DNA from 4 places in the Brevibacillus sp. GCM10020057 genome. Region 2 is predicted to be linked to each of the others. Evidence: riboswitches for the same ligand, from Rfam matches in the RefSeq annotation. Region 2 holds a riboswitch; each other region holds the start of a gene.
What was found. Region 2 has a riboswitch for S-adenosylmethionine ahead of ACFSO0_RS12980 (pyridoxal phosphate-dependent aminotransferase). Riboswitches for the same ligand answer to the same signal wherever they lie in the genome.
Positions count from the first base shown of each region.

Region 1 (7,829 bases), on a different contig from region 2:
TCTCCCGTGTGCGCAGCGCGATCTGCCCGAGACCTTCTCCACGATTCTGTTCCCCGACGAGCTGGCGAATCAGCGGATTATCGGAGTTTGCAGCAATCTCCGGAAGCTCTACAGACAAAAATTCTACATACGACAGCCCAAAGTAACTCAAGCTGTTCCATGTCCCCCACGTCACATGTCTTCCTCCGGCAACCGCATGATATCCATGTTGACGGAATTGTTCGACTGGCTCTGCCGGAGAACGGTGCAAGAAATGAACGATATGATCCAATGCCAGCTGCATAGGCTCCCCTCCACGCTCGGGCGCGCGGCCCGTCATTTGCCAAAACTTTTGTTCATTGTACTTCTTCTCCTGTGAAAAGGAAAGGTGACGAAACGGGCGCCCGTCTGGCAGAAACGCATCCAGCCCTACCGGCATCGGCCTCATCCGCCCGAATGGCCGCTGCTCGTGAACGGTTCTGGCGCTCCTATTCTGAAGCGTGCAGCAAAGGAAAACACCGCACCTGCAGACCGAAGTCGGAGCGAAGCAAATCTGTGTGTTCCTCGTGCAGCCCGGACGTAATCAGTCCGGCGCGCAGGACGCCGCCCAGATCGAACTGGACCTTGAGCTTGTGTACCTCGACGCCGCTGGCACGCAAAAACTGCAGGACGCGATCCGGAGTTGCAGCCGGCCCCGCCCCTTCCACGTAGCAGAGCGACTGTTCCCGTCCCCCTGACAGCTCTTTTGCGGCTCCCTCTCTTTCTTTCCAGACGGGGTGCGGTGTGAACGGCTGGGTCAACAGGTACGCCAAATCTTCCACGACCGCACTCGCTGTCGGCATTTCCCCGGCTCCCCTGCCCGTAAACAGCAAGTCGCCCACAATGTTCCCCGACAGTTGGACTGCGTTGTAGGAATCCTGGATTTGCGCCAGCGGATGGTCCAAAGGCAGCGCGGTTGGTTCGACCGACAGATGGATTCCGTCCCCCGTCTGGTTCGCCTGGGCGATCAGCTTGATCCGGTACCCCAGTTCGCTGGCGATCCGGATCTGCCCGCAAGTCAGGTCCGCGATCCCTTTCCGGCTTACCTCCGCGAGCGGCAGCGATTCCCCGTACACGAGCTGGGCGAGGATATACAGTTTGTACATGGCATCGAAGCCCTCCACATCGGAGCGCGGGTCTGCCTCGGCGTAGCCCAGCTCCTGCGCCTCCCGCAGCACCTCCTGATACGAAAGCTGCTCGGCCTCCATCTTGGTCAGGATGAAGTTGGTCGTCCCGTTGAGTATCCCGCGAATGCCAGTAATGTCATTCGTCCTGAGAAACTGGCGCAGGACGCCGAGAATGGGAATTCCCCCGGCCACGCTCGCCTCATAGGCCAGGTGTACCTGGTGCCGGTTCGCCAGTTCCACGAGCTCTGCGCCCCGTTTGGCCAGCAGCTCCTTGTTCGCCGTGACGACATGACAGCCCTTTTCGATTGAGGCCCGCACGTAATCGTAAGCAGGCTCGACTCCGCCCATGACCTCGACGACGATATCCACGCCGCTATGCAGCACCTCGTCAAAGTCGGTGGTCAGCACGGTGCGGCCCATTTGTACGGCCCTCTCCTTTTCCGCGTCCCGCACCAGCGCCTTGACGATCTCGATCCGTTTCCCCAGACGCGCCGCGAGCTTCTCCTGCTGGGAGTGAATCGTCTTGATCACGCCTCCTCCGACTGTACCCAGCCCCAGCAATCCTACTTTGACTACCTCTACACTCATTCCAGTCACCCCATCGGTAAATTATTGTGCAACAAAAAAACCTTCTTCGAGAAGAAGAAGGCTGATGTTCATCGGGCATCCCCTTCTTATCTCTCAGGATGAGCTTCTCCTGCAGGAATTGGCACCTTGTCACATGCATCGTGACGGTTGCCGGGCTTCATCGGGCCAGTCCCTCCACCTCTCTGGATAAGAAAAAAATTGCTATGAAGTTTCTAAACCATCCGCTTGTAAAACAGAAAAACCTTCTTCGAGAAGAAGAAGGTTCGTAAGTCTGTACGAATAGCCCGCTTCTTATCTCTCGAGACCGCAGTCCCGCAGGAATTGGCACCTTGTCACATACATCGTGACGGTTGCCGGGCTTCATCGGGCCAGACCCTCCACCTCTCTGGATAAGAACGTTGTATGCTGTTGAAGTATATTCTAAGAAATTCCTCTCCATCCGTCAACCACATTCTGACGATTTGCCCAGATAGAAGTCTTGCTGTGAGCCTCAATCCGTTCAGACGCCGTATCGCTCGGCGAGAACCCGCAGGTGGTGACGCTCGTGACCGGCAATGATGTACGCGAGCGCACGTGCAGTAATCTCGCTGTCATTGGCGATCCCTGATCTGGACCAGGCATGATCGGGCACACCTTTGAGCAGCGCGACCGTGGACAGCCGCACAGCCCTGAACTCTTCGACCATGTCCTTCATCGGTCTTGTGGCAAAGGCACCTGCTGCCACGTACGCTTCATCGTCGTACCCGGCGAGCGGCGTCTGGTCTCCGCGCGCAATGCGGAGCAGTCGGTAGCTCATGATCCGCTCCGTGTCGATGATGTGGCCGAGCACTTCCTTGACCGTATACTTTCCTGGCGCGTAGCGACGGTCTTGCTGCTCCTCGGTCAGGGAAGAAAATTTCGCTGTCGTCTCCTCCAGCTGCTCCAGCAGCAATGGCAGCAGTACCCCCTCCGGCACGAGATCAACATAACTGGTGTAATAGACGTTGTACTCGCCTTTCGCTGGACGTTCGAGCATGTCGCATCCCCCTTTTTCATTTTGCACATTCTCCCTCAGACTGGCCAAACGGTTTCTCCTACGAGACAGTCACACCGTCAAACAGCAAGACTCTGGCAGGCGCGGCATCCGTGCCGACGAGCTTGAGCGGTGCGGCCACCATGAAGTATGCCCCATCCGGCACTTCCCGCAGCCGCAGTCCTTCGATGATAATGACACCGCCGGCGAACAGCGCCTTGTGGGTGGGATGGCCTTCCTGGCTGCGCTCGATCCCGAGTGCGTCTGTACCTACTCCGCGCACACCAAGGTCCGCCAAATACTCCGCCCCATCCTTTGCCAAAAAGACAAAATCAAAGGAAAACGCCTCGTCCTGCGAGTTTTTCGTCTTGAACAACAGAAATTCGCCCGGCTGAATGTCAAAAGGCTCCAGATCCGCGCGGCAGATCCGGTCCTCCACATGCGTCAGATCGAGCACCCTGCAGCTGCCCACCAGCTTCTCCAGCGCGATCGATTCAAACGTTTCGCCATCTGTCACCATGTGCAAGGGAGCATCCACGTGCGTCCCGGTATGTACGTCCAGCTCGATGCGGGATTCGGTCACGTACCCGTTCGTGACTGGCTTGATTCTCGGCTGCTTCTCCGGCTTGTTTTTGTACACGGTCATTCCTTCAAAGATCGCTCCGGTTACATCGTACATGATCATCGCGTTTTCCCTCCGTCTGTTCCTTCCACCGCACGGGGCTGCGGGCAAGCTCCATTTTTTTGCATGTATCCATTACAAATTCAGGACTGCGCCCCGCTCTCCTGCTGGTTGGTGCATTCAATCAGTCAAGCCCGATCTATGTTGTCAACGGATGCAAGAACCTGTTTGCTGGCTGGAAGAAGCAAACACAGCTATTCTTGCGGCAAATCGGCGGGAAATACGACGCCGATCTGTCTTCTCGCTTCGTCCATCACTTCCATGGCCAACCTCGAGGCTGTATGCGAATTCGTCGCCGACTCTCTGGCACCCGCAGCGGCCAGGCGGATGAACTCCCTGATTTCATACTGCATGGTTTTCGATGCCTGAGGCCTGGTCACATCCTCTACCCTGCCGTCGCGGTAACGAATCTCGACGCGCGTGAGGTGATTGATTTTATCAATGACCATCGTTGCGTCCTCGCCCTGGATTTCCGCGGGCTGATAGGAGGTCGTAATCTTGGAAAAGCTGAGGACGGCATCCATCTCATCGTACTTCAAGAGAATACTGCCTTCTCCGTCTACCCCTGACGCGAGCAAAATTCCTTCTGCCTTGACCTGCTTTGGCTTGCCAAACAGAACAATCGCCGGATAGAGGCAGTAGATTCCAAGATCCATCAACGCCCCGTTCGAGTAGGCAGGGTCAAAGGCACGCAGCACTTCCCCCGCACGGTACGCATCGTAGCGGGAGGAATACTGGCAATAGCTGGCGGTAAAACGGCGAATTTTTCCCAGCTTGGGCAAATGGTCGGAAATCGCGAAAAAGTTCGGCACCAAAGTGGACTTCACAGCCTCCATGAGCAAGACATCGTATTTTTTCGCCGCCGCCAGCATCGCCTCGACCTCGCGCACATTCGAGGCGAGCGGCTTTTCGCACAACACGTGCAGCCCCATGCTCATGCACAGGATCGCCTGCTCGGCATGAAAGCAATTGGGGCTGGCAATGTAGACGGCGTCGATCTGTCCGCTCGCCACCATCTCTGCGATGTCCGTGAAAACATAAGGAGCTGCGAATTTGTCGGCAAATTCTTTGGCGCGCTCGCTCGTCCGCGAATAAACAGCTTGCAGCGAAAAGCCCTCTACCGTAAGACCTGCCTGGATGAACTCTTCGGTAATCCAGTTTGTGCCGATCACGCCAAAACGCATAAATCGCATCCCCCTCGTTTTTTCATTGCTTCGCCGCTGCTGCCCGGACACCTTTTGGCCGCTCGTCATGACGAATAGGTTCTCAGGCTGCGGGAAGCGAACCTGCACTTGCGTCAGCTTGCGCCTTTCCGGCTTTACGGATGCGCCGCCGCAAGCTCCCGTTCTTCTATCTCATCCAGCCACCAGGAAAAGCCTTCTTCCCGGAGCAGGTCACGTGCTGCCTCTGGCCCGTGCGAACCAGCCTCATACGATGCAAGCGGCACGAGATTTTGTTCAAAAGCAGCCAGGATCGGCTCCACCCATTCCCAGGCCAGCCGCACTTCGTTCCAATGCGCAAAGTAGGTGGAATCCCCGCGCAACGCATCGAACAGCAGCCGCTCGTAAGCCTCGGGCACGTCCTTGTGGCCCGAGCTGAAATCAACCGTCACTGGCTCAATTTTGCCGCTGTTGGCCGGATTTTTGCTATTCAACTGCAAGGCGATTCCTTCATCGGGGTGTACATTGACAATCAGCAGATTGGGAGCGGTCTTTTCCTGCTGCTCCCGGTACAGCTGCTCCAACGGGTTCTTGAATTCGATGACAATGCGGGTCGCTTTTTCCTTCAGGCGCTTTCCGGTACGAATGTAAAAAGGTACCCCGCTCCAGAACGGGTCATCAATCCAGACGCGTGCGGCGATGTACGTCTCCGTCATGGAAGCAGGCGATACGCCAGGCTCCTCCCGGTAGCCGACAACCGGAGCCTCACCGATTTTCCCTGCGCGATACTGGGCGCGCACGATGTTTTTCGCCACATCTTTGACTGCCAGCTGCCGCACTGCCTCCATCACCTTGCGCTTTTGCGCCCGAATGTCTGTGGCCGTAATCCGCTTGGGAATATGCATGGCGACCATCATCAAGATTTGCAGCATGTGGTTTTGCACCATGTCGCGCAGCGCCCCGGTCTTCTCGTAAAAGCCTGCCCTCTCCTCGACGCCTACCGTTTCGCTGGCCGTGATCTGCACGTTTGCGATGTACCGGTTATTCCACAACGCGGCAAAAACGGGGTTGGCAAACTCCAGCGCCTCCAGATTTTGCACCATGGCCTTGCCCAGATAGTGGTCAATCCGGTAAATCTCGTCTTCGTCAAAGGCAGCACCAAGCTTCTCATTCAGTTCGCAGGCGGACGCAAGGTCGTGTCCGAACGGCTTCTCGATAATCAGCCGCTTCCAGCCCTTCCCGTCTCCCAAACCGCTCGCTCGAATGTTCGCGGCGATCCGGTCGAAAAACTCCGGAGCCACGGACAGGTAAAACATCCGGTTTTCCGGAATGGACAAGTCCGCTTCCCGCTGCTTCACAAGCTCGAGCAGCGGGACAAAGGCCCGGGGGTCAGTCACATCGACGGCACAATAGCGGAACGACTGCAAAAAGGCGTCGAGCCGCTCCGCTCCCCCCTGGCTGCGCCGCGAAAAGGTGCGCACCGCCTGGGCGACACTCTCCTGAAACTGTTCATCCGTCCATTCCCGTCTGCCAACACCGACGACGGAAAAAACAGGGGGCATTTTTTGATCGAGATACAAATTGTACAAGGCAGGGTAAATTTTACGCTTTGCCAAGTCTCCTGTAGCACCAAACAACACAAAGGTCATCGAATCCATGAGCGATCCCGACCCCTTCCTCTCTTTATCCCAGATGCGATTCATGTTCACATCGTTATTATAGAGAAAACAGGCACGTAATCAAGCCCTCCGCAAAACAAAATGACTCGAAACCTATTGCGCTGCTGTCATAGAAAAAACGTTCGCGCGACAGCCTGGTACGAACGTTTTATGTCTTTGCGCCGGTTGTTGCAACCGCTCTCCCTACTTAGGCGGCAGCCTACAAGGTGCGCAGGACGGCTCGCACCGGACTGCCGTCGGCTTCTGCCAATGGCAGGGGCAGCGCGATCAGCTCGTAATCGCCCGGCTCCACGTGGTCGAGCAGCAACCCCTCCAAAATATGGATGTCGTGGCGGTGCAGCCCGTGGTGCGCCGGCAGCTCCTTGCTCGCGAGCGGATCGACGGACGGCACATCGACGCCGATCAGGCGAACGCCCAGTTCTGCCAAATACGGGGCCAGATCCGCCCGCAGGTAGCAGATTTCGCCTGGAAAGCGGGAGGGATCGTCCCAGGAGCCTGTCCGCAGCAGCAGCCGGGTGACCCCCCGAAGGTCGTATTCCCGCAAATCATCTGCCCCGATGCTCGGCTTCCCCGTCACGTCGATGAGCCTCGCGGGTCCTACGTACAGCTCGAGGTCCAGCTCCAGCATCTTTCGTCCCTCGTCGTCAAAATGAAACGGGGCGTCTACATGGGTACCCGTGTGGATGCTCATGGTCAGCTTCCCCACATTGACGGAGCCGCTCTCTGACTTGGGCCAGTTGACGACGTAGGAGAAGGGTGTGTCTCCTGGCCATGTCGGCGTGTCCGCAGCCAGTGGTCTTGAAATATCGTACAGCTTCATTTGCTTTGCCCCTTCCAAAAGCCATTTTCCCAAGCGTAACCGAATTGCCGAAAAAGCGTCAATCTTCTTTATACGCGCTGGTGCTGGGACAAAAACTGCTCGACACCGTCGTACAGCCCTTCGTCATTGGCGTATTTCACCAGATTCTTTGCCATTCGCAGCCACTCGATCGTCGTGGGCCGGGTCGCTGCAATCGCCTCGCGCAAGTCGCTCATCCGGATGGGGCGTTCGATGCCTTTGGTCACAATGTCGCGAAGCACTTGCTCCGCCGCCAGCTCCACGACGTACTCAATATCGGCCCCGGAATAAAGCTCTGTCCACTCCGCCAGCTGCCTGTAGTCGAGCGGCTCGGCAGGTCTTCCCTGCATTTTGAGCCGAAATATGGCTTCCCGCGCCTCGTGATTCGGCGGTCCGACAAACACCATTTTCTCGAAGCGTCCCGGACGATGAAAGGCCGGGTCGACATCCCACGGCATGTTCGTCGCCCCGAGCACCAGGAGCTGGTCTGCGCGCCCGGCTGCCCTGTCCATTTCCGCCAGCAGTTGGTCGCGAATGCCTCTCATCCAGGTCGAGGAAGACTTGCCGCGATGGAACCCGAGCGCATCCATCTCGTCCAGAAACAGCACCGCCGGCTTGTTGGTGAGAGCGGATGCGAAAAGGGAGCGGATGTTGCGCTCGCTGACCCCGATATGCGGATCGAGCACGTCCGCCGCCTGCACATGGTACAGCCGCGCATTGCACTC
Region 1 is NZ_JBHUJW010000043.1:185,828-193,656, reverse strand. It holds gene ACFSO0_RS14535 (VOC family protein) at 1-283, opposite strand, end outside; gene ACFSO0_RS14530 (homoserine dehydrogenase) at 468-1,733, opposite strand; SAM riboswitch class I at 1,817-1,926, opposite strand; SAM riboswitch class I at 2,022-2,129, opposite strand; gene ACFSO0_RS14525 (DinB family protein) at 2,233-2,748, opposite strand; gene ACFSO0_RS14520 (cyclase family protein) at 2,807-3,430, opposite strand; gene ACFSO0_RS14515 (Gfo/Idh/MocA family protein) at 3,622-4,611, opposite strand; gene zwf (glucose-6-phosphate dehydrogenase) at 4,746-6,245, opposite strand; gene kynB (arylformamidase) at 6,466-7,086, opposite strand; gene ACFSO0_RS14500 (AAA family ATPase) at 7,155-7,829, opposite strand, start outside.
Region 1: it holds a riboswitch for S-adenosylmethionine, as region 2 does, so the genes downstream of both, ACFSO0_RS14530 (homoserine dehydrogenase) here and ACFSO0_RS12980 (pyridoxal phosphate-dependent aminotransferase) in region 2, are expected to answer to the same signal.

Region 2 (7,829 bases):
CAGATTCGGCTGCAGGGAGGGGAGCGCGAAGTGGCCGTGCACATCACGGATACGGGGATCGGGATTTCGCCAGCGGATCAGGAGCGTGTATTCGAGCGATTTTTCAAGGCGGACAAGTCGCGCAGCCGGACAGGAGGCGGCAGCGGCCTGGGACTGTCGATCGTGAAAAAAATCGTGGAGCTGCACGAGGGCCGGATCACGTTGCAGAGCGAACTGGGGGCAGGGACGACGTTTACCGTTACCTTGCCGAAGAATGCAGGCGAGGGAGTGGAAGGAAGCAAGCGAGGTTCAAAGCCGATTTCTCCCGCTCGCGCAAAGTGATGGATCAGACAAATGGAGAGAAGCGAAAGAGGCGATCTCGCCGTCGGTTTGTGACGGAGAAGATCGCCTCTTGTGCTTGGGGCTGTGCGGTTATGCCCCGATGTACCTGGCGTGCAGCGTGCGTGCCAGAGTCACGTCATCCGTGCCCTGGACGAGCACCCGGCCGTCCGGGAAGACGACGAAAGTATGCGGATCGACGCGGAAGCGCAGCAAAAACTTGTTGCGCTCCACCTGGCCGAGCGGCGCGAGACGTACCGCCAGCGCGTCCAGGTCGAGGGACATGCGGGCAGCTGGCGAGATTTGCACGGTATCTCGTCCGCACAGCGAGACGGCCTGTCCGTCCTGTGTTTCCGGGTGCAGGAAGGAAAATTCGCGCTGCCCGCAGCACGGACAGTCAGGGCGGCGGGCGTTTGCGACCTTGATCTGCTGGTGGCGGTTGTTCCAGACCTCGAAGTGCTCCAGGTTCGGATTGAGCGCATTGTCAGCGCCGACCAGCAGTTTGAACGCTTCGGTTGCCTGATAGGAGGCGACGATGTGAATGATCGGTCCGATGACGCCAGCCGTGTCGCAGGTCGCCATCTCGCCCGGATTGGGCGCCTCGGGGAACAGGCAGCGCAGGCACGGGGTGCTGCCGGGCCGGATGGCGGTAAAGGTCCCCGTCGCGCTCACCGCACCGCCGTACACCCAGGGGATGCCGTGCTTGACGCAGACGTCGTTGACCAGATAGCGCACCTGGAAGTTGTCGGTCGCATCGAGCACGAGATCGACGTCGGTGAGCAGCTCCTCTGCATTGTACGCCGTCAGATCGGCGACGACAGGCTCGATCGCCACTTCGGAGTTGATGCGGGACAGCTTCGCGTGGGCGGCGATGGCTTTGGGCAAATGCTCGGCGGCGTCTGCTTCATCGTACAACATCTGTCGCTGTAAATTGCTCGGCTCCACGAAATCGCGGTCGATCAACCTGACAAAGCCGACTCCGGCACGGACCATGTGGTTGGAGAGCACGGTTCCAAGCGCCCCCATCCCGACGATGGCGACGCGGCTTTGGCCGAGTTTTTCCTGTCCGCTGCTCCCGATCGGGGCAAACAGGAGTTGGCGGGAATAGCGTGTATCCACTTTGCTTATTTCACTCCTTCATCATATGTGGCGAGCGGATTCCACGGGCCCTGCTGATGGCCCTTCCACTCGCTGCCGTCTTCCCACATTTCCTTTTTCCAGATGGGGACGATTTGCTTGAGCCGCTCGATCGCGTAGCGGCCCGCCTCGAAAGCCTCGTTGCGGTGGGCGGTCGCGACAGCTACGACTACGGCGATTTCCTCGATCTGCAAATTTCCGACGCGATGCTGCATGGCGACCTGTGTGCCGGGCCAGCGTTCTTCGATTTCGGCGGCGATCTGCTTCATTTTTTCGACGGCCATCGGGGCGTAGGCTTCATAGGAGAGCGAGACAGTGCGCTGTCCGTGCGTAAATTCGCGGACCGTTCCTACGAAGGTGAGAATCGCGCCGGCGTGAGGATTGCTGACAAGGCGCACCAGCCTGTCTGCACTGAGCGGCTCTTCGGTAATGGAAAAGCGCTCTTCTTCCCCGCCGCTGACGGGCGGAAGCAGGGCGATCTCGTCGCGCGGGGCGATGGCTTGATCGGGTGTTGCATATTCGTGATTGACCGAAACAAAGCAACTGCCGAGCAGCGGAGCGAGCGCAGGATACTGCCGGGCGACAGCCTCCAGCAGGTCGCGCACGGTGGCAGGCTCGGGCAGGGTCAATTGGATTTGACGTTCATGGACTCGCTCGGCCAGACCGGCGAACAGCAAGATCGTGACAGTCATTCGTGCAATTCCTCATTTCCCATTGAAAAAGTCATGCTTTTCTATGGCATGACAATATCATAATACGGCCGTGATGCCAACGTTTCGGAAGTGGCCGAAGCGTCATTGCCTGCATGCTCACGGGCGGATGAAATGTGCGTTTTTCAAATATTTTCCACAGGAGCTGATGATCGGTGTTATAGTAAAGGGATACGAAAGGGTGTGAGGAGCATGTGCACAAGCTTTGTATATCAGGGGAGCCATACTTGCATCGGCATGAATTTTGACATTTCCGACCGGCGGATCAAGCTGGTCTGTCAAAAGGACGGCCAACTGCTCGTGATGCAGGAGGACGGCGGCCAGTTTTACCCGGCGCTCGGCATCAATAAAAACGGGACGTTCATGAACTTGCAAATGGTGGAACCGAGTGAGGAAGGGAAATACCGGCGAGGGAAAAATTGCGTGCACATCATGAAGCTGTTCGCGGATGTGCTGGGAGAAAAGCTGGCTCTCACCGACGTTTTCACCTACGTTGATCAGCATGCGATCGTCAATGTCCCCGGCCACAGCGTGCACAGCCTGATCGCGGGCATGGGGCAGGCGTGTGTCGTCGAGCCGGGGAAAAAAGCGCTGGGCAGCGCGGCAATTGCGGACGAGCCGTTCATGGTCCTGACGAACTTTTCGTTGTTTGCCAGAGGCGAGCAGGAGAATGGACAGAGCGAGGCGATGGGAGCAGACCGTTATCGGGTCGCGCGGGAGCGGCTGCTCGCCGTACAGGAGCCGTTCGAGCCCGCGGCCGCGTTTTCCATCCTGCGGGAGACCGCGCAGCACGGCGGCGCTTTTCCTACCCAATTATCGCTGGTTGCCGTGGCGGAGGAAGGCGTGGTGTATTTCACGCTGCGCGCCGACTTTGCCAAAGTGCTCCGCTTTTCCTTTCACGACAGGCTCATTCAGACGGAGAGCGGGTTTACCTGGCACAGGCAGCTTCCGCTCACGAACCGGGGCGTGCTGATTTCCGAGCTGGCCGGCTGGTAAATGGTTGTGTTTGTCCCCCGATACTTTCGCGATTGCTTTTCTCCCAAAGCCAGAGTAAGGTAGAGGAGGCGCAATCATCCTGGATGCAATGAGGCGAAAATCGGAGGCAGTCCGAATTTTCGCTTGTTTTTGGAGGACGACAATGAGTGACCTGTTGACGCATTTTAATGAACAAAACCGTGCCCGCATGGTGGATGTATCGGAAAAGGACAGTTCGAAGCGCGAAGCTGTGGCCCAAAGCAAAATTTCGATGAAGCCGGAGACGCTGGCGCGCATTCGCGAAGGGCGCATCGAAAAGGGCGATGTGCTCGCGGTCGCACAGGTGGCGGGAGTCATGGCGGCGAAAAAGACGTGGGACATCATTCCGATGTGCCATCCGCTGCCGCTGACCGGGATCGACATCCGCTTTGCTTTTGCCGATGACGAGACGCTCGTGATCGAAGCGATGGTCAAAACGACTGGAAAAACCGGTGTGGAAATGGAAGCACTGACTGCAGCAAGCGTCGCAGCCTTGACAGTGTACGACATGTGCAAGGCGATGGACAAAGGCATGGTAATCGGTCCGACCAGCCTTTTGCTGAAGACAGGCGGAAAAAGCGGCGACTTCCGCCGGGGAGAGAACTGACAGATGAATCAGGCGTGGAAATCCTATCCGAGCAGCATTCGGCTCCTTTCGATTGCTGCCGTCATTTTTTCTACCGGCATGGCTTGTATTTGGCCGCTGGTTACGATCTACATTCACGAGTATCTGGGCAAGCCGCTGACGACAGCTGGCTTGCTGCTCATGTTAAACCAGGGGGCTTTTCTCATCGGCAGTCTGGCAGGCGGCATGCTCTTTGACCGCTGGGGGAAGATGAAGACGATCGTGCTGTCCTCCCTTGGCATCATCGTCATTTCCCTCTTTTTGGGCTTTACGGCCAACTTCACGGCCTACACCGTCTTGCTGCTGCTAAGCGGCTTGTTCTACGGGATGCTCTCGCCCGTCATGAACGCGCTCGCCGTCGTGCTGTGGCCCGAGGGAGGACGCAAGGTCATGAACATGATTTACGTGGCGCTGAACGCAGGCGTCGCGGCCGGCTCCGCACTCGGCGGGGTACTGGCGAGCGTGTCGTTTGCCTGGACGTTCTTCGGCAACGCCATTGCCCAGGTCTGCGTGTTCGCGATGTTCATCTTCATCCTGCCCCGGCACCTGCAAGCCGCTGCATCCGGGCAGCCAGACGGGAGCGTGGAGCTGAGGGCGGCAGACAGTCAGGCGTCAGCCGCTTTGGAAGTGCCGCGGGACGCAGCGACTTCTGTTCAAAAAGTCGTATGGGGAGCGCTGGTGCTGCTGTGCGCAGGGCTTCTCATCAGCTGGATCGTCTACGTGCAGTGGACGACGGTGCTGTCTGCCTACATGCAGTCGCTCGGCATTTCCTTGCGCCAATACAGCCTGCTCTGGACGTTGAACGGAGGGCTCATCCTGTTCGGGCAGCCGCTGATCGCGTGGATCATCAGGCGCCTCGCCCGAACGCTGCGTGCACAGTTGCTGCTGGGGACGTATGTGTTCGCCTTGTCGATGCTGATTTTGTCGCAGACGACCGCCTATGCCGGTTTTGTCGCGGCCATGTTCGTGATGACGATCGGCGAAATGCTCGTCTGGCCTGCCGTCCCGACCGTAGCGGCAGAGTTCACGCCACAAGGACGGGAAGGCTTCATCCAGGGGCTGGTATCCGGCACCGGCTCGGCAGGCCGCATGCTCGGTCCGCTGCTCGGGGCTTTCATCTTCCAGACGTTCCAGGCGCAGGGGCTGCTGTACATCATGGCTGGATTGTCCCTTTTGTCCGTTGCCTTTTTCGTTCTGCAAGGCTCCATGCAAAAGCGCGGCAAACGAAGGGGCATCCAGGCGACGATCGAAAAATAGAGCAGCGAAAAGGCGCCCGGCTTGTGCCTTTTGCCCAGATGAGAAGGCAAGTGCAGCAACCGGCAAACTTCGATAGCCGTGGAATCTTTGGCCTGCTAGAATACAAGCATGGCATTGCTGTGCATGCAGAATACGAAGAGGGAAGGGATTTGTGTGTCGCGGTCGTTGGTTCTGGTTTTGACGATGCTCAGCCTGATTTGGGGCGGGTCGTTTTTCTTTATGAAAATATTGCTCCACGAGTTCGGTCCCTGGACGATTGCCTTTCTGCGCTCGGCGCTCGGCCTGATCACGATCACCATCGTCATGCTCATCCTGAAAAAGCCGCTGGAACTGAAGCGGATCGCCTGGGGCCCGATGGTGAGGATGGCCTTGATCAATACGGCAATTCCCTGGGCGTTCATCGCCTTCAGCGAGACGCGGGTGACGAGCACAATGGCATCGGTCCTGAATGCGACGACACCGCTCTGGACGCTGGCGATCGGGATTCTGTTCTTCAAAGCCGCGGTCGGTCGCATGCAGTGGCTGGGGATGCTCATCGGCTTTTGCGGAATCATCGTCCTGCTCGACGTGAACCCTGTCTCCATCGTCTCCGTCGATGTGCTCGGCTTTCTATGCATGATGGCAGCGACCTGCTGTTATGCGGTCGGCGGGCAGTTGTCCAGGCGGCTGCCGGGCAACTTGTCTGCTTACCAGATCACGTTCGGCACCTTGCTTAGCTCTACGCTCGGCAGCGGGAGCGTTGCGTTGATGACAGAATCCTGTTCCTTCACCGCCTTCACTTCGGGCAGTACCCTTGGGGCCTTGGCGGGGATCGGCGTGTTTGGCTCCGGCATCGCGTATATTTTGTACTACTACCTGGTGCAAAAGGGCGGGCCGGAGATTGCGTCTCTCGTGACCTATCTGGTGCCGGTCACCGCCTTTGTCTGGGGCTATGCGCTGTTGCATGAAGCCATTACGTGGAACCTCATGGCAGGCATGGTCTTTATTGTGGGCGGCGTATTTTTGACGGGCAGACGGGAGAAGCCGAAAACGCAAGCGACTGTGGAGACGTAAAGGGGAAAGCAGGCTGCAGATGTCAGGCAGCCTGTTTTTTTGTCTGGAAGGCTATTCCACCGCGAAGATGCGGGCAAGGCTGCTCGTCCTGGCGCTCGCAGATGCTGCTGCACGATGGGGCGATGGTGCAAATGCAGCAAGCATCTTGACACGCTGATACGGCTCAAGTAGTATGAAGAAGATTCAAAACATTATATTCCGTGTACTTTACTTATGCAGAGAGGTGGAGGGACTGGCCCGATGAAGCCCGGCAGCGGATCTGTTTGCCCCGGCGGCAAAAGATGCTGTGCCAATTCCAGCAGGAGTATTCCTGGCAGATAAGGACGTGACGAAGCTGATCTACCCCTTTTTCTGTAAGGAAAAGGGGTTTTTGTTGCTCATATCGCGCTACCTGCATTACCCGACAGAAAGGAAATGAAGACAGATGCGTATTCAACCCTCTGACATGATCGAGCGGCTGCCGACACAGTTTTTTGCCACGCTGGTAGCGAAAGTAAACAAAGTGATCGCAGCCGGGCACGACGTCATCAATCTCGGCCAAGGCAATCCCGATTTGCCGACTCCCCCGCATATTGTAGAAGAATTGCAGGCAGCCGCCGCGCTCCCGCTGCATCATAAATATCCGCCGTTCAGCGGCCGCCTGGAGCTGAAGCAGGCAGTCGCGCATTGGTACAAGCAAGAATTCGACGTCGATCTCGATCCGGAAGAAGAAGTCGCCATCCTGTTCGGCAGCAAGACGGGCTTGGTGGAAATCTGCCAGGTGCTGATGAACCAGGGCGATGTGGCGCTGGTTCCGGACCCCGGCTATCCGGACTACTGGTCCGGCGTGGCTGTCGTGGACGGGCGCATGGTCATGATGCCGCTTCGTGCTGAAAACGGGTTTTTGCCGAACTACGGCCAGATCGCCCAGGCAGATCTGGAGCGTGCGAAGCTGATGTTCCTCAACTACCCGAACAATCCTACCGCCGTCAATGCTCCGATTGAATTTTTCGAGGAGACGATTCGCTTCGCCCGCAAAAACGAAATCGTCGTCTGCCACGACTTCGCCTACGGAGCGATCAGCTATGACGGCAAGAAGCCGGTCAGCTTCATGCAAGTGCCGGGGGCAAAAGAAGTCGGCGTCGAGTTTTACACGTTGTCCAAGACGTACAACATGGCAGGCTGGCGCGTCGGCGCGATGGTCGGCAACCGCGAGCTGGTGCGGTTGATTAACCTGATCCAGGACCACTACTTCGTGAGCCTGTTCGGAGCCGTGCAGATGGCCGCCGTCAAAGCCATGGCCGGATCGCAGCAGTGCGTCCGCGATCTCGTCGCGGTGTATGAGAGCCGGCGCAACGCTCTGTTTACCAACCTGCACCGCATCGGCTGGCAGGCGCAGCCCTCCCAAGGCTCCTTTTTCGCCTGGCTCCCGGTTCCGAGCGGCTTTACGTCCGTCGAATTTTCCGATTTGCTGCTGGAAAAAGCCCATGTCGTGGTAGCGCCTGGAAACGGTTTTGGCCCGACCGGCGAAGGCTACGTGCGCGCCGCCCTGCTGTCCGATGAAGCGCGTCTGGCAGAGGCTGTGCGCAGAATCGAGCAGCTCGGCATTTTTGCCAAAGCATAACATACAAAGGTAATACCGAAGAAACAGACCGCATTCACTGACCGATTCAGCGAGTGCGGTCTTTTCTTGCAGGACGAAAAGCGCAGCCAGAGTCACTATCAATAAAAATCAT
Region 2 is NZ_JBHUJW010000041.1:207,439-215,267, forward strand. It holds gene ACFSO0_RS12940 (sensor histidine kinase) at 1-321, shown strand, start outside; gene ACFSO0_RS12945 (ThiF family adenylyltransferase) at 412-1,437, opposite strand; gene ACFSO0_RS12950 (molybdenum cofactor biosynthesis protein) at 1,443-2,147, opposite strand; gene ACFSO0_RS12955 (hypothetical protein) at 2,358-3,161, shown strand; gene moaC (cyclic pyranopterin monophosphate synthase MoaC) at 3,304-3,786, shown strand; gene ACFSO0_RS12965 (MFS transporter) at 3,790-5,061, shown strand; gene ACFSO0_RS12970 (DMT family transporter) at 5,215-6,114, shown strand; gene ACFSO0_RS12975 (hypothetical protein) at 6,134-6,271, shown strand; SAM riboswitch class I at 6,323-6,438, shown strand; gene ACFSO0_RS12980 (pyridoxal phosphate-dependent aminotransferase) at 6,539-7,717, shown strand.

Region 3 (7,829 bases), on a different contig from region 2:
AATCTTTTATCAATAATACATCCTGTTACATTGTTTTTGAACATGTTTTAGAATTATTTAATAAATTTTTATTTATTCATAAAAATAATTAATCAAAAATAAAATTTTATTTATCGCGAGAAATTTGTAGCGCGACCTGCATCTCCTCCAGCAAAATCTTGCTTACCCGTTCAGACAAAGTATTCCTCACGCCTAGAAAAATATGCGGTCGTCCCGAGAAGCGCGGACCAGCTCGTCGACTAATGTTCGGATTTTGCGCCGGCAAGATTCCTGTCAAACAAGCCGTTGGCAAAAAATAAACCCAACCAGCCCCGCAAGGCCAGTTGGGTATTTGCTGCCGTTCCGCTTCGTGATTCTTAGAATGCCGGAACGATTGCGCCTTTGTATTGTTCTTCGATGAACTTCTTCACTTCTGGAGAGGTCAGCTCTTTTGCCAGTTTTTGCATCGCTTCGGAGTCTTTGTTGTCCGGGCGTGCTACCAGGTAGTTCGCGTACGGAGATTCTTTGTCTTCGAGAATCAGCGCGTCCGTGGTTGGAACGAGTTTTGCTTCCAGCGCGTAGTTCGTGTTGATCAGTGCCAGGTCTACTTCTTCCAATACGCGTGGCAGCATGGCTGCTTCTACTTCTTTGAACTTCAGGTTTTTCTTGTTTTCCACGATGTCTTTGACCGTACCGCTGATGCCTACGCCGTCTTTCAGTTTGATTACGCCGTTTTTCTCCAGCAGAGCCAGAGCGCGCCCGTTGTTGGTCGGGTCGTTTGGCAGAGCGACCGTCGCGCCGTCAGCCAACTCGTCAATTTTCTTGATTTTTTTGGAGTACCCGCCGAATGGTTCGATGTGTACAGCTACAACCGGTTGCAGATCCATGTTTTGGTCTTTGTTGAATTGCTCAAGGTATGGTTTGTGCTGGAAGAAGTTCGCGTCCAGCTGTTTTTCGTTGAGCTGCATGTTTGGCTGCACGTAGTCGGTGAATTCCTTGATCTCCAGGTTCACGCCTTGTTCTTTCAGCTTCGGCTGGATGAATTTCAGAATTTCAGCGTGCGGCACAGGAGTTGCGCCGACCTTCAAGGTCACTTCTTGTCCCTGGGAGCCTTGGGCACCGCCCTCAGCAGGTGCCGGAGCCGCTTCCTGTTTGCTGCCGCAAGCGGCCAGCGAGAATGCCAATACCGTAGACAGTACAGATACTACTAGCTTTTTCATGGAAAAATCCCCCTTCTCCTCTATGCATGTTTTTGGTTGTTGAAACATCTATGGAAAGATCTCACTTGCGGCTGAATTTCAAAACCAGCCGATCCCCAAGGGTCTGCAAGATCTGCACCAACACGAGCAAAATGATGACCGTGACAATCATGACATCGGTCTGGAAGCGTTGATAGCCGTAGCGAATCGCCAGGTCACCCAAACCGCCCCCGCCGATCACCCCGGACATCGCGGTGTACGAGACGAGTGTCACCGTAGTGATGGTAATGGCTGCGATCAGGCCGGAGCGCGCTTCCGGCAAAAGGACGTTCCAGACGATTTGCCAATTGGAGGCGCCCATCGACTGTGCCGCCTCGATCACGCCCCGATCGACTTCGCGCAGCGAGGTCTCCACCAGACGGGCGAAGAATGGCGCTGCCCCGATGACCAGCGGCGGAATCGCCCCGAGCACCCCAAGGGAAGTCCCTACGATCAATTTCGTAAACGGAATGAGCAGGATCATCAAAATGATGAACGGTACGGAACGCAAGACGTTGACCACGACCGAAGCTGCCGAGTAAAATGCGCGGTTTTCCAAAAGCTGTCCTCGCGATGTGAGGAACAGGATGATCCCCACAGGCAGACCGATCAACACGGCAAACAGTGTCGAGAAGCCCAGCATCGTTAGTGTGGCCAATGTGCCATCGACAATTTCAGACCAGTCTACATTTTCCAATGCCATCTAAATCACCTCCACTTCGAGACCGCGCTGGCGCAGCGTCTCGATGGCCCGCCGGCTCTGCGCATCATCGCCTTCCAGCTCGACGACCAGCTGGCCGTACGGCGTGTCCTTCATGCGAGAGATGGTTCCTTGCAAGATGCTGAACACGGTGCCTGTCTCCTGCATCGTCTGGAACAAAATCGGCTGGTACGTCTGCTCGCCAAGGAAGGTGACGCGGGCGATCGTCCGCTTGCCGGATGCTTTCTCATGGGCAACGGCTTCGCGCAGCTCCGCAGAGTCTGCTACCTGCTCCACAAATTCCTGTGTGGTCGGGTGCTTCGGCTTGAGGAACACTTCCAGCACATTGCCCGACTCGACGATGCGTCCCCCGTCGATGACGCCGACGCGGTCGCAGATGGAGCGGATCACATGCATCTCGTGGGTGATCAAAACGATGGTCAAGCCCAGCTTGCGATTAATATCCAATAGCAGCGCCAGAATGGAATTGGTCGTCTGCGGGTCGAGTGCCGAAGTAGCCTCGTCGCACAGCAGCACCTTCGGGTCGTTCGCCAACGCGCGGGCGATCCCGACGCGCTGTTTCTGACCGCCAGACAGCTGGGCAGGATACTTGTCCCGATGCGCTTCCAGTCCCACCAGCTTCAGCAGCTCGTCCACCTTTTTGCGGATTTCGTCTTTGGGGCGCTTCGCCAGCTTGAGCGGAAACGCCACATTGTCGCCTACCGTGGCGGAGGACAGCAAGTTAAAGTGCTGAAAAATCATCCCGACGTGGCGGCGTTGTTCCTGCAGCTTTTGATCGTCCAGGGAAGTCAGGTCCACCCCGTCGACGATGACCTGTCCGGAAGTCGGCCGCTCCAGCAGGTTGATGCAGCGGATCAGCGTACTTTTTCCTGCCCCGGAATGCCCGATGATCCCGAAAATTTCTCCCTTTTCTATCGTCAGATCAATTCCGTGCAGCGCAGGAATCGTCTTTCCTTGTACCTGATAGCTTTTTTGCAGATTGCGCAATTGAATCAACGAGTCCACCTCCTATACACAGGTTACTTTAATGAAAAAGTAAAAACCCCTTTTTCACAAACGAAAAAGGGGCTGCAACGTCTATCGCGTTCGCATCCACCCTTCTCATCTGTCAAGATCCAATCAATCTTGTAGGAATTGGCACCGCGACACCCATGTCAGACATGGGCCGGTTGCCGGGCTTCATAGGGCCTGTCCCTCCGCCTCTCTTGATAAGAAAGATTTCCACGTATATATTTTTCATATTTTGCAGTTCGATGATACAACTCGGATTATATCCTTTGGGAATGTCGCGCGTCAATAGAATACTAAGAAAAAATAGTTGTTTCACAATGTGTTTGTTTTATTGTGAATTTTCTCTATCATCTGTCTTGCTCTCCCGGGTGGGGAAGCGCTTCCGCTCCCGACCTGCTGCACGGGCAGCCTTCCTGCGCCGTTCCTCTTGCGCTTTGTCTACCTGCTGTCGCAAGCGGCTGGGCCAGAGGAAATAGCCGCACACCAGCGCGATCGCACCGCCGATCCCGGTATCGAGCACGCGCGTGAACAGTACGTCTGCCGACATCGGCGTCCCAAAGCCGAGCAGGACCACCATCAAGGGTGTCATCAGCATGGAGTAGACCGTGTAGCTGCGGCTGCGAAAGATCGGTCGAAGCGCAGCGAGGGCGGCCGCGAGCAGCAAGCCGGCCGTAGGCGGCAGCGAGCCGAGCAGGAGAGCGCCGCCCAGCAGAGCACCGGCCACGGTTCCAGCTCCCCTGCGGATGACCCGCGTCGCCACGGCAGCAAAGCTGCGCTGCAGCACGATGGCGACCGTCAACGGAATCCAGTACGACCTCTCCTGGTGGAGCAGCGCACCGACCGCTTCCGCCACCGCCATGCACAGGCCCATCCGCAGGCAATACTGCCAGCCGACAAACTCCTGCAAAGAGGCTCTCCACCATTTCAGCCTTTTGGAAAAAGACGGAGCAACCCGTCCCGGCGCTGCTTCTATCCTCTTCTCCCTGCCTGGAAATACCGCCGACACAAGCATGGATGCGCACGCTCCCCAGAGCGAGCCTGCCCCAAACAGGGCGCCCACTGCCCCTGGATGGTGCTGTCCGCCGTAGCTGTTCCCGCCCATCCCCGCGCCCATTACCATAAAAATGATAAACTGTGCGCTCGCGACCGCCGCCTCCCTGCCAAGCCCGCCCACGAGCGCCGCCAGAGCAGAAAGGAGTACCATCCCTGTCCCGTACATCCAGCCGTGATGACCAAGCAGGCCGCCGAGCAGCATCCCGAGTGCCCCGGCGAACACCCTGCGCAGCAGCGCGCCCACTCGCAAGATCATCGGCCTGTCTGCGTGCTGCCGTGAAGGTTCCGCTTCCTCCCCTTCTCCGCTGCTGGCGTGGATCATCGCCCCGTAGGCTGCCAACAAGCCAAGCTCCGTCTTGCCGCACAACATTCCCGCCGCAATCGGGCCGGCCATTCCGATCAGGCAAGCGGCGACCTGCGGCAGTTCGTTCCGCTCCCGGTTGAATATTCGCAGCATCTTCCTGCTCCTCTCATTCCTCGTTATACCGGCAGCATAGCACACCATTGTTGACATCTCATGTCAGTGATTCAATAATAGGAGCAAATTCACGGAAGAGGACGGAGAGTGAGCGATGCGGGCCGATCGACTGTTGACCATTATGCTGCTCTTGCAATCAGAAGGCAGGCTGACCGCAAAGGAGCTGGCCAAACGGCTGGAAGTATCGGAGCGTACCATTTATCGGGATATGGACGCGCTCTGCACGGCAGGCGTGCCGATCCATGCCCATCCGGGAACGGACGGAGGCTTCTTCCTGCCTCGCGATTACCGAATCCGGCTCGACGGCTTGACCAGGCCGGAGATTCACGCGCTGTTTTTGCACCAGCCCAATCAACTGGCGCAACAGCTGGGGATCGGCGATGCGCTGCGCTCCGCCTTGCTCAAGCTGCTGCATGCCCTGCCCGCCCCCGTTCGCGGGGATGCGGACTGGATTCGAGACCGCATTTTTCTCGACTCAGACTCGTGGCGGCCCTCTGCGGAAAACGTCCGCTTTTTGCAAACCGCCCAGCAAGCCATTTGGGAGGAGCGATGCGTGAACATGACCTACGTGTCCCGCCAAGGAAATGTTGCCGAGCTGGAGATGAAACCGTACGGCCTGATCGCCAAAGGAGGCATCTGGTTCCTCGCAGGCGAGAGCGGCGGCCAGGTGCGCGCCTTTCGGTTAGCCAGAGTCCGGTCGCTCGACATCACCGGGGAGCCTTTCCGCCGCCCCGACGGCTTTTCGCTGCAAGCCTTTTGGCGCGAATGGGTGACGCATTGGGAGGAAAAGCGTGCGCGTTTTTCTGCCGTTCTGGATCTGTCGGCGGAGGGGGTCGCGTTACTGGCAAAAGGAAGTGTCCTCCCGGGCGGAACTACTCCTGCCTCTCAGCCTTCTTTGGCGCGGAAAGACTGGGTACGGATCACGCTGCCCTTCGAGAACGAGGAAGCCGCCCTTGCCTGCCTGTTTGCGCTGGGGATACACGCGGTCGTCGTGGAACCGGCCGCGCTCGCCAGCCGACTGCAGGCGCAGGCGGAACAACTGGCGCAGTTTTACAGGACGGGGACGGGCGAAAGTGGGTAAGGGAAAACCCGTCTGCTTGCGCGGGCCATTCAGACAGATGCCGCGCTCTCGAGTCCCGGCTGGCCTGCGACCGCTCGCTTTCTTTCCAGCACCAAAAAAGCAGCACGCTCACTGCGGCGTGCTGCTTTTCGTTCCTTCGTCTGTGACAGAGGCATTCGTATCCGCGACCGCTGGCTGGAGCTTCTGCCGGATAAATGTCTGCACTTCCTCTACATCTGGCACGAGGACAGAGCCTGCCTGACGGGATTCCCGGAACATTCCCATCGGCGGCAGCTGGTATTCACCCGGATTTTGCGTGTCCAGATTCAGCCCCAGCGCGGACAGCTTCAGCATGTCCAGCGCGCTGATATTGGTCTGAACGTACGGCGTGACCTCTTTGAGGATCATTGGCAGCTGCAGCAGCGTCGTCCCTTTTTTCATCTGGTCGGCTACTGCCGCCAGCAGCTTGCGCTGGCGCTCCGTGCGCGTGTAATCGGAAGTGGCATCGTGGCGAAAACGGACGTATTGCAGCGCTTTGTTGCCGTCCAGATGCTGCAGACCCTTTTTCAGATTGATGTCGTAGACGCCTTTGTCTGTCGGGTCGTGGTAATACATGTTCTTCTCCACATCGAGCTCGACGCCGCCGACCGCGTCGATCAGCGCCTTGAAGCCTTCAAAATCGGTAATGACGTAGCGATCGACCGGCAGTCCCGTAAACTGGCTGACCGTCTTCATCGCAAGCTGTGGCCCGCCCTCCACGATCGCCGCATTGATGCGCGAGCTGCCGTTGCCCGGAATGTCCACATACGTATCGCGCAAAATCGAAAACAGATCGTACCGCTTCGTTACCGGGTCAATGCTGACCAGCATCATGGAGTCCGAACGAGGCAGCCCGTTATTTTTCATGCCCCGGCGATCGACCCCCATCAGCAGGATGTTGACGCGATCATTGCCATCCCACTGCGGGATTTCCGCAGCCTTCGTCGCCGCACCACCGTCAAGAGGCGGCGGGGTAATGACATTCGGCTCCTGAATGTCTTGGGCAAACTGATAAAAGGAATACCCGTAGTAGCCTGCCGTCGCGGCAACAACTACAAGGATGATGAACAACATCCGTTTCCATATTCGCATAGAGAATGACTCCACCTTTAGTCTCTGTATCAATGGGAATTTGACTTTCCGCTTTGTTTAGTATACTCGAATCCGCGGAAAGTGGGGCAGCCTTTATTTGGCTGACTCTTTAATAAACATTTTTGTTTACAAAGTATGATTAGTTGGTTATAATTTTCCTAAATCTTACCTAAAAGGGATGAGTCCTATGTTCTCACCAACTTCTCTCTTGCAGCGTTACCCCCGGGAAGCCTTGCTTTTTCTGGTCGCCAGTTTTATCAACGCCTCCGGCAGCGCTTTCATGTGGCCATTAAACACGTTGTATGTACATACGGTTCTGGGCCGCTCCATGACCGAGGCGGGCTTTGCCTTAATGTTGCAATCCCTCGCCGGAATTATCGGGCAATTTGCCGGAGGCGCCCTGTTTCATCGCCTTGGAGCCAAGCGCCTCATCGTCGGGTCGCTATTCATTCAAGGCTGTCTCCAGCTGGCGATTCCGTTTACCGGCAGCTGGCCCCTCTACCTTGCCATCATGATCGGCCTTGGCTTTACGCTGAACCTCTCCTCCCCTGCCATCCAGGCTTTTATCGGCTTCCGCTGGAAGGAGCAGCGGCGGGAGTTGTTCAACGTCATCTACGTGGCCAACAACCTTGGCATGGCCATCGGCACCTCGCTTGCCGGGATCGTGGCGGCCATTTCCTTTCAACTGACGTTTATGCTCAACAGTGCCAGTACGCTGCTGTTTGCCCTTTTCTTTTTTGTCTTCATGAAACACATCTCGCACCGGGAGCTGGTCGGCGATTCAGCGGCTCTCGCCGAAAAGCGGAGCCTCAAAGAGACGTGGCAGCTCTTGTATCGCTACCAGCTTTACTTGTTCATGGCGCTCGGTGCCGGATTGATCTTCTTCTCCACATCGGTCTGGAACACGGGGGTCGCACCTTATGTGACGGGACTGGGCATGCCATTGTCCGCTTACAGCTGGCTGTGGACGATCAACGGCATCATTATCTTCGCCGGTCAGCCCGTGACGAGCCTGATCAAACGGCTGCTGCAGCAAAGCCTGCCTGCCCAGATGGTGGCCAGCGCCGCCGCCTATGCTGGCGGATTCGGCTTTATGCTGCTGTTTCACAACAGCTACGCTGCCTTCGTGCTCGGGATGATCATCACGACATTCGGGGA
Region 3 is NZ_JBHUJW010000021.1:93,970-101,798, reverse strand. It holds gene ACFSO0_RS06395 (MetQ/NlpA family ABC transporter substrate-binding protein) at 357-1,199, opposite strand; gene ACFSO0_RS06390 (methionine ABC transporter permease) at 1,261-1,920, opposite strand; gene ACFSO0_RS06385 (methionine ABC transporter ATP-binding protein) at 1,921-2,934, opposite strand; SAM riboswitch class I at 3,037-3,153, opposite strand; gene ACFSO0_RS06380 (FUSC family protein) at 3,278-4,459, opposite strand; gene ACFSO0_RS06375 (helix-turn-helix transcriptional regulator) at 4,575-5,561, shown strand; gene ACFSO0_RS06370 (LCP family protein) at 5,670-6,671, opposite strand; gene ACFSO0_RS06365 (MFS transporter) at 6,859-7,829, shown strand, end outside.
Region 3: it holds a riboswitch for S-adenosylmethionine, as region 2 does, so the genes downstream of both, ACFSO0_RS06385 (methionine ABC transporter ATP-binding protein) here and ACFSO0_RS12980 (pyridoxal phosphate-dependent aminotransferase) in region 2, are expected to answer to the same signal.

Region 4 (7,829 bases), on a different contig from region 2:
GAATTGAAGCGCCGCGGCGGCAAGTACGGCGTCGTCACCATGTGTGTCGGCGGCGGGATGGGAGCAGCCGGCGTGTTTGAAATCTTGTAAAGACTACTTTTCCAATAAAGGAGCGAGATGGCGATGGCAGATACAAAAGAATTGATCCGCGGCGGGAGCTTTCTGATTGATGTCGGTTCGGCTGACGATGTGTTCGTTCCGGAGGAGTATACCGACGAACAGAAGATGATTGCCAAGATGACGGAGGACTTCATCAACAACGAAGTGCGCCCGCATCTGGAAAAGCTGGAAAACCACCAGTTCGACATTTCGGTCCGCCTCTTGAAGGAAGCGGGACAGCTCGGACTGCTCGCCGGAGATGTGCCGGAGAAGTACGAAGGGCTGGGGCTGGATAAAGTGAGCACCGCGCTGGTGACTGAAAAGTTCTCTCTGGCACGCGGCTTTGCCCTCAGCTACGGCGCGCACGTAGGGATCGGCTCCTTGCCGATCGTCTATTTCGGCAATGAAGACCAGAAGCGCCGCTACTTGCCTGACCTCGCATCCGGCGCGCGCATCGCGGCCTACTGCCTGACCGAGCCGGGTTCTGGCTCGGATGCACTCGGGGCGAAGACGACGGCTACCCTGTCCGCAGACGGCACGCATTACATTTTGAACGGGGAAAAGCAGTGGATTACAAACGCGGGCTTCGCTGACGTGTTTATCGTTTACGCGAAGATCGACGGCGAGAAGTTCACCGCCTTTATCGTCGAGCGGACGTTCCCTGGCGTATCGTTCGGGGCGGAAGAGAAGAAAATGGGGATCAAGAGCTCCTCGACGCGCACGGTTATCCTGCAAGACGTGCCGGTACCGGTGGAAAATGTGCTGGGTGAGCCGGGCCGCGGCCACGTCATCGCGTTTAACATCCTGAACGTCGGCCGCTACAAGCTGGCAGTCGGAGCAGTAGGCTCGGCGAAGCATGCGCTGGGGATCGCCACGAACTACGCCAAGGAGCGCAAGCAGTTCAAGACGCCGCTCGTGAACTTCACCCTGATCAAAAACAAACTGGCGAACATGGCGCTCAGGACGTACGCAGCGGAAAGCTCTGTATACCGCACCGTCGGACTGTTCGATACCGCCCTGAGCCGCCTGGGCGAGAAAGCCGAACAAGGGTCGGAAGTGGCCAAGGCCATCGCGGACTATGCCATCGAGTGCTCCATCAACAAAGTATTCGCTACGGAAGTGTTGGACTACGTAGTGGACGAGGGCGTGCAAATTCACGGCGGATACGGCTTCATGTCCGAGTACGAGATCGAGAACATGTACCGCGATTCGCGCATCAACCGCATTTTTGAAGGCACCAACGAGATCAACCGCCTGCTCATTCCGGACACTCTGGTGAAAAAGGCGATGAAGGGCGAACTACCGCTTCTGCAAGCCGCCGCCAGCCTGCAGGAAGAGCTGCTCAGCTACTATCCGCAGGAGATTGAGGATGCGCCGCTCGCCATGGAAAAACACCTGATCGACATGACGCGCAAAATCATCCTGATGGTGGCGGGTTCCGCGCTGATGAAATACCAGCAGGCGATCTCCAGGGAGCAGGAGCTTCTCGCTTTCGCAGCCGACATGCTGATCGAGCTGTATGCGATGGACAGCGTCGTGAAGCGCACGGAAAAGGCGATCGCAGCAAACGGCCTGGAAAACGAACAGCAAAAGCTCAACATGACCACCGTCTACGTGCACGAAGCCTTCGACCGCGTAGAAGCATGGGCCAAGGAAGCGCTGGCTGCCATGGAGGAAGGCGACGAGCTGCGCATGCGCCTGTCCATTTTGAAAAAGCTGACCCGCCGCACGCCGATCAATACGGTGCACTTGAAACGCGCGATTGCGGACCGCGTGATCGAAGCGGGCGGATACGCCGTTTAAGCGCTGCAAGGAAAGAAAAGAGAGGAGCTGGATACGTCCAGTTCCTCTCTATACAAGAAGTGGAAAACCACCCCCATCAGCTGACAGGGGTGGTTTCGCCATGCTCATGCGGATTAGTAGATCGCTTCCCAGCCTGCAGGTGTGACGAACAGGCGGATCGCTTTGATTTTGCGGTCGTCCATCAGGGTGAAGTAGTGGCGGAAGTTCGGCGGCACGGAAATCAGGTCGCCCGGCTCCAGCTCGACGTCGAAGTAGCGTCCGTCTTTGCCTTTGATCGCGAAGATGCCGTGTCCGTCTACGCAGAAGCGGCACTCGTCGTCGATGTGGTGATGCTCGTTTTTGAATTTGACCAGAAGATCGTCCAGATTCGGCGTTGCGTCGGAGAGGACGACGATGTCAGCGGTCAGGTAGCCGCGGCGTTGGCTGATCGCCTCGATCTCCGGCTTGAACGCGTCGAGAATCTCTTGTTTTTCTTCTTCGGTCGGGCTGTAGTTGTCACGGTGTTTCGGGTCCAGGCGGTCGACTCCCCATTTCTCGTAGATGATCTCCTGGGTGTTCAGGAAGCTGATGACTTCCTCCGGCGAACTAATGTACTCGTTGGTGTCGTGAAAACGAATTTGTGCCATTTTTGTACTCCTCCTTACAGGGTGGTTGTAGTGGACACGACTGCCTGGCGCAGCTGCAGCAAGCGGGCGTGGTACTCAAACAGGAATTCAAACGCTTCGAGGTGGCGTTTCGCCTCGAAATCATTGCCGCCCCACGCGTAAATGCCGTGGTTGCGGATCAGGACGCCGGGCACATCGGGTGTAATCACTTTTTCGATGGCGGCGGCGAGGGTCGGAATATCGGCAAAGTTCTCAACAATCGGAATGGTGATGCGGGCGTTTTCCTCCCAGATGCCGAGGCCCTTTATCAGCTCCTGTCCCTGGATGGAGAAGGCGCGCTGTCCGAAGTACAACTCCGAGATCAGGTTGTTCCAGATGGTATGGACGTGGAAGCAGGCCCCTGCTTGCGGGAACTTTTTGTACACGACGGCGTGGATCAAGGTCTCGGCGGAAGGCTTGAGCGAGGTCGCATCGACCGGACGGGAATCTTTGTCGACGATCAGGTAGTCTTCCGGGGAGAGCTTGGTTTTGTCCTTGCCGCTGGCGGTGACGGCGAATTGCAGCGGCTCGCTTGCCACCTTGATGGACAGGTTGCCGCTCGTGCCCGGGAACCAGTCCCGGCGAGCGAATGTGAGCTTGACGTCATCGAGACGGCGAAACGCGTCCAGACGTTGTTCCAATGTGGCTGTCATGTATCAGCTGACCTCCTGTCGATGTTTCAAGTCTTGCAAGATGGCGATCACGTCGTGAAACGTGGCGAAAGTGCGGTGCGGAAGCTGCAGCTCCTCCGCCTTTTGCGCCAGCAACGAACGGGCAATGACATAGTCGGCAATTTTGGCCCCGGCCAGATCCGTAATCGAGTCGCCGATGACGACGCGGTAGTATTCGGCGGGGTCGTAGCGGCGAATGATCGTCGTCTTGCACATGCCGCAGCCATTGTTGCAGTGATCGTCGCAGGAGTGCGGCCAGGTAATCGTAATCTTCTCTCCGGAAAAATCGCTGCCGTTGCAATAGATCGGCACGCCGGCGAGATCAAAGGGAGCGAGGATCGGCTCCACGAAAAAGTCGATGCCGCCGCTGGTGACCAGCCATTCGATGCCTTCCTCCCGGCAAAAGCGGACAAAATCCGCGAAGCCTGGGCGAATGGCCGCTTCCTTTACGATAAAGTCGACGATGTCTTCGCGCAGGGAGGAGGGGAGCAGCTGAAACAGCTTGCCGACCCCTTCCTGCACGCTGATTTGTTGCGACAAAATCTGCTCGGTCAACGCTTCCCACTCGGGCGGGGCGAACTTGCGGACGATCGCCACGATATTGTCCTTCTCGGTGATCGTTCCGTCAAAGTCGCAGAACAGCACGAGCTTTTTGCTCATCGCCCGCCACCCCACTTCTCGAGGGCAACGGCCAGTTCCGGGGACTCGGCAGCTGCGTCCTGCAGCGTTTTGCCAGTCGTGACAGCGCGGATGGCAGCGACGAAGGCTTTCGCTCCTGCCGTGGCTCCGCCTGGATGTCCGTGGATGCCGCCGCCCGCATTGACGATCTGATCCAGCCCGAAGTCGGCATACAGCTGCGGAACGAGTCCGGGATGGATGCCGGCGGATGGGACCGGGAAGGAACGGCGCACGCCTTCCAGCGGCACGGTCAGGTTTTGCGCCAGCTGCAGCGCCTCGTTCTTGTCGAGGGCCACGTTGCCGTACGGTGACGGGAACAGCACCAGGTCCGCGCCGGCGATGCGCAGCAGCTTGCCGAGCAATAGCGGTGTGGCGATGCCGTAGTCAGGCGACGGATAGTAGGCTCCCGCCAAGGCCGGGTGAGCCATGATCGGGACGTGTACATCCGGGTCGGCAGCGAGGCGGTGCAGGGCGTCGAAGCCAAAGGCCAGGACGTTGAACAGCAGGCAATCGGCGCCTGCTTCTGCCGCGCGTTTTGCCTTTTCGTTCAGTTCGTTCACAGGTCCGGTCAGGTTGGCTGCGTAGAGCACCGGCTTGCCGATCTCCTGCTCGGTCTCGCGGGCGATCTGCTTGAAGGCGCGAATCCGCTCGAGGAACGGCGCACGGTCATCCGCAAAGAAAATTTCGTCATCTTTGACCAGATCGACGCCGCCCAATGCCTGGGCGCGAAACTGGGTTTTCAGATCATCGAAAGGAAGGCCAAGGCAGGACTTGAAAATGCTCATCAGGAGCGGCCGGTCATGCGCACCGAGCCGGTCGCGCAGGCCGTCGATCCCGTATTTGGGACCGGGGAACGCGCCGATAAACGAATCGGGCAGCTGGATGTCGATCAGCTTGATCTTGCCGTCCATGGACAGCTTTCCGAAGATTCCGGTCAACAGGGACGGAATATCGCTGGTGAAGTTGCGGGTCGGATAGCTGACGGTAATCAGCCCGCGCGTCTCTCTGTTCTCAAGCGTCTCGAGCGGAGTTGCGCTCACGGCTTCGCCCAAATACGGCTTCAGCTCGGCTTGCCTTGCTGCGGGCAAATCTGTCCACGAACCGACGGTCATCCCGACGGCGATCGCTTCGGCTTTTTTATGCAAATCTTTTGCTTGGGTCAAATACGTAACGAGGATTCGGTGCTCACTCATTGCCAGGATTCATCCTCCTTCAGGTGGAACAGCTTCGGGTGAAACCGCAAAAGTAAATGAAAAGAGCCCCCCTTCGAGCAGGGAGGCGGTTGTCGACCAGTTTGCGTCTTCGTCTCCTCTCATCTCTCGGGTTCAAAGTCGAGGCAAAGAAAAGAAAATCTCCTGCACTCGACTCTTATCCGTTGGAATTAGCACCGTTTCGCTCTCCATCGAAATGCGGAAGACAAAAAAAGAGCGCCGGTTGCCGGGCATCATAGGGCCAGTCCCTCAGCCAGCTCGCGATAAGAGTTATTGGGTTTGACACCAAAATCAGCGTGTTCTTGTTAGATTCATGATATGACGTTCGGATGCGGGAGTCAAATTATTTTTTGCTCAGTTAACAGATAGGAATTGTCGAGAAAAGATGGGCGTTCACCCGAAATAGGGTGTTGACAGCATCGGGACGTGGTTGTATGATTCAAACTAAACTCAAAACTGTATACGTTGGATACCTTATCCAGAGAAGGTGGAGGGACTGGCCCGATGATACCCGGCAACCGACATGACGCCATTTTAGCAGCTGATGCGACTGAACTGCTGGCGGCGTGCACGGTGCTAATTCCTGCAGAAACAAAAGTGGTCTGGAAGATAAGGGGGACAAAGGCACGTTTCTCTATGCGTGACGACAGCGACCTCTTTTCTTCGGGAAAGAGGTCTTTTTGATGTTTGTTTGACTGTACGGCTGGGCCAAGATGCCGCGCTGGGAATAGACGAAAAAATAGAGCAAGGGGAGAAAAAACATGGCATATCGCGCATTGACAGAGCAGGAAGCAGTGGAGTTTGTAAAAGCATTGCCGGGTTTGTTTCACGAGGGAGCAACACTGTACAGCAAGGAAATCGGCGACGGCAACCTCAATCTCGTTTTCGACATTCGGGACGAGGCCACCGGAAAGAGTGTCATCGTCAAGCAGGCGTTGCCTTACGCTCGCGTGGTGGGCGAATCGTGGCCGCTGACAGTCGACCGCGCCCGCATCGAGAGCGAAGCGCTGCGCATCCAGCACAAATACGTGCCGGAGCTGGTGCCGGAAGTGTACCATTTCGACCAGGAGCTGGCGCTGACCATCATGGAAAACGTGGGAGACCACATCATCATGAGAAAAGGCCTGATCCAGGGCAACCGCTACCCGCTGTTCCCGAAACAGATCGGCAAATTCCTCGCCCACACCTTGTTCTACACTTCCGATCTCGGGGCGAATCCGTTTGACAAAAAAGCCCTGGTCGGAACATTCTTGAATCCGGAATTGTGCAAAATTACGGAAGATCTGGTGTTTACAGATCCTTATGAAAACGCGCCGACGAACGACTACAATCCGTTGATCCAAAAAGAAGTGGAAGCGATCTGGAACAACAAGCCGCTGAAGCTGGAGATCGCCAAGCTGAAATTTGACTTCCTCACCCGGGCAGAGGCGCTGCTGCACGGTGATTTGCACACAGGCAGCATCTTCATCACGGAAACGAGCGTCAAGGTGATCGATCCCGAGTTTGCTTACTACGGCCCGATCGGCTTTGACATCGGTGCGGTCATCGCCAACCTGCTGCTCAACTACGCAGCACAACACGGATTGCAGAAAGATCCAGGGGAACGCGAATCGTACCGCGATTATTTGCTTGCGACAGTAGAGGATGTCTGGAGTGAATTCGTCTCCCAGTTCGTCCAGCTCTGGCACAAGCACGCCAAAGAGCGCAGCGCCCACACCGAAGGCTTCTGGCAGAGCTATGTGAAGCGTCTCGTGCAGGATGCCGCAGGCTTTGCGGGCTGCAAAATCTTGCGCCGCGTCATCGGCCTCGCGGGTGTGGCTGACCTGAACAGCATCGAAGACGCACAGACGCGCGCCGAAGCGGAGCGTCTGGCGCTGGCAATCGGGGAAGCGCTGATTCTCCAACGCTATAACATCGAAGAATCCACAGACATTACAGACATCGTCCGCACCGCGACAGCACGATATTATCAGGAGGCAACGACCGTATGACAACCAGCACGCAACTTTCGCCAGTCAAGTGGGAGAACGATGCTCTCGTCCTGCTCGATCAGACGCGATTGCCTGTAGAAACCGTTTATTTGACCTTGACTACGCCAGAGGAAGTGTGGGCGTCCATTCGCCACCTGCAAGTGCGGGGGGCACCTGCCATCGGGATGTCGGCGGCCTACGGGCTGTATCTCGGCATTCGCAACAGCGCAGCCGCATCGGCAGCGGAATTTTGGAGCGAGCTGCAGGCAAAGGCCGAGTATTTGGGTACGTCCCGCCCGACAGCGGTCAACCTGTTCTGGGCGCTCGACCGGATCAAGGCGCGCGTGCAGGCGGAAGGGGACAAATCCGTTGCCGAATTGAAGGCAGCCGTGCTCGATGAAGCATTGGCGATCCAGCGGGAAGACGCAGAAGTGTGCCGGAAGATCGGGGAGCATCTGCTGACGCTGCTGCATGACGGCATGGGCGTGCTCACCCACTGCAATCCGGGGGCGTTGGCTACTGCGGCATACGGCACGGCGACGGCACCGTTTTACCTCGCCAAGGAGCGCGGCTGGAACCTGAAGGTGTACGCAGACGAGACGCGTCCGGTGCTCCAGGGTGCACGTCTCACCGCCTATGAACTGCAACAGGCCGGGATTGACGTCACGCTGATCTGCGACAACATGGCGGCGATGGTCATGTCGCAGGGCAAGGTGCAGGCAGTGATCGTCGGCACCGACCGCGTGGCGGCGA
Region 4 is NZ_JBHUJW010000034.1:113,571-121,399, reverse strand. It holds gene ACFSO0_RS10955 (acetyl-CoA C-acetyltransferase) at 1-90, shown strand, start outside; gene ACFSO0_RS10950 (acyl-CoA dehydrogenase family protein) at 124-1,902, shown strand; gene ACFSO0_RS10945 (1,2-dihydroxy-3-keto-5-methylthiopentene dioxygenase) at 2,016-2,528, opposite strand; gene ACFSO0_RS10940 (methylthioribulose 1-phosphate dehydratase) at 2,543-3,199, opposite strand; gene ACFSO0_RS10935 (2-hydroxy-3-keto-5-methylthiopentenyl-1-phosphate phosphatase) at 3,203-3,877, opposite strand; gene ACFSO0_RS10930 (2,3-diketo-5-methylthiopentyl-1-phosphate enolase) at 3,874-5,088, opposite strand; SAM riboswitch class I at 5,205-5,376, opposite strand; SAM riboswitch class I at 5,578-5,722, shown strand; gene mtnK (S-methyl-5-thioribose kinase) at 5,868-7,097, shown strand; gene mtnA (S-methyl-5-thioribose-1-phosphate isomerase) at 7,094-7,829, shown strand, end outside.
Region 4: it holds a riboswitch for S-adenosylmethionine, as region 2 does, so the genes downstream of both, mtnK (S-methyl-5-thioribose kinase) here and ACFSO0_RS12980 (pyridoxal phosphate-dependent aminotransferase) in region 2, are expected to answer to the same signal.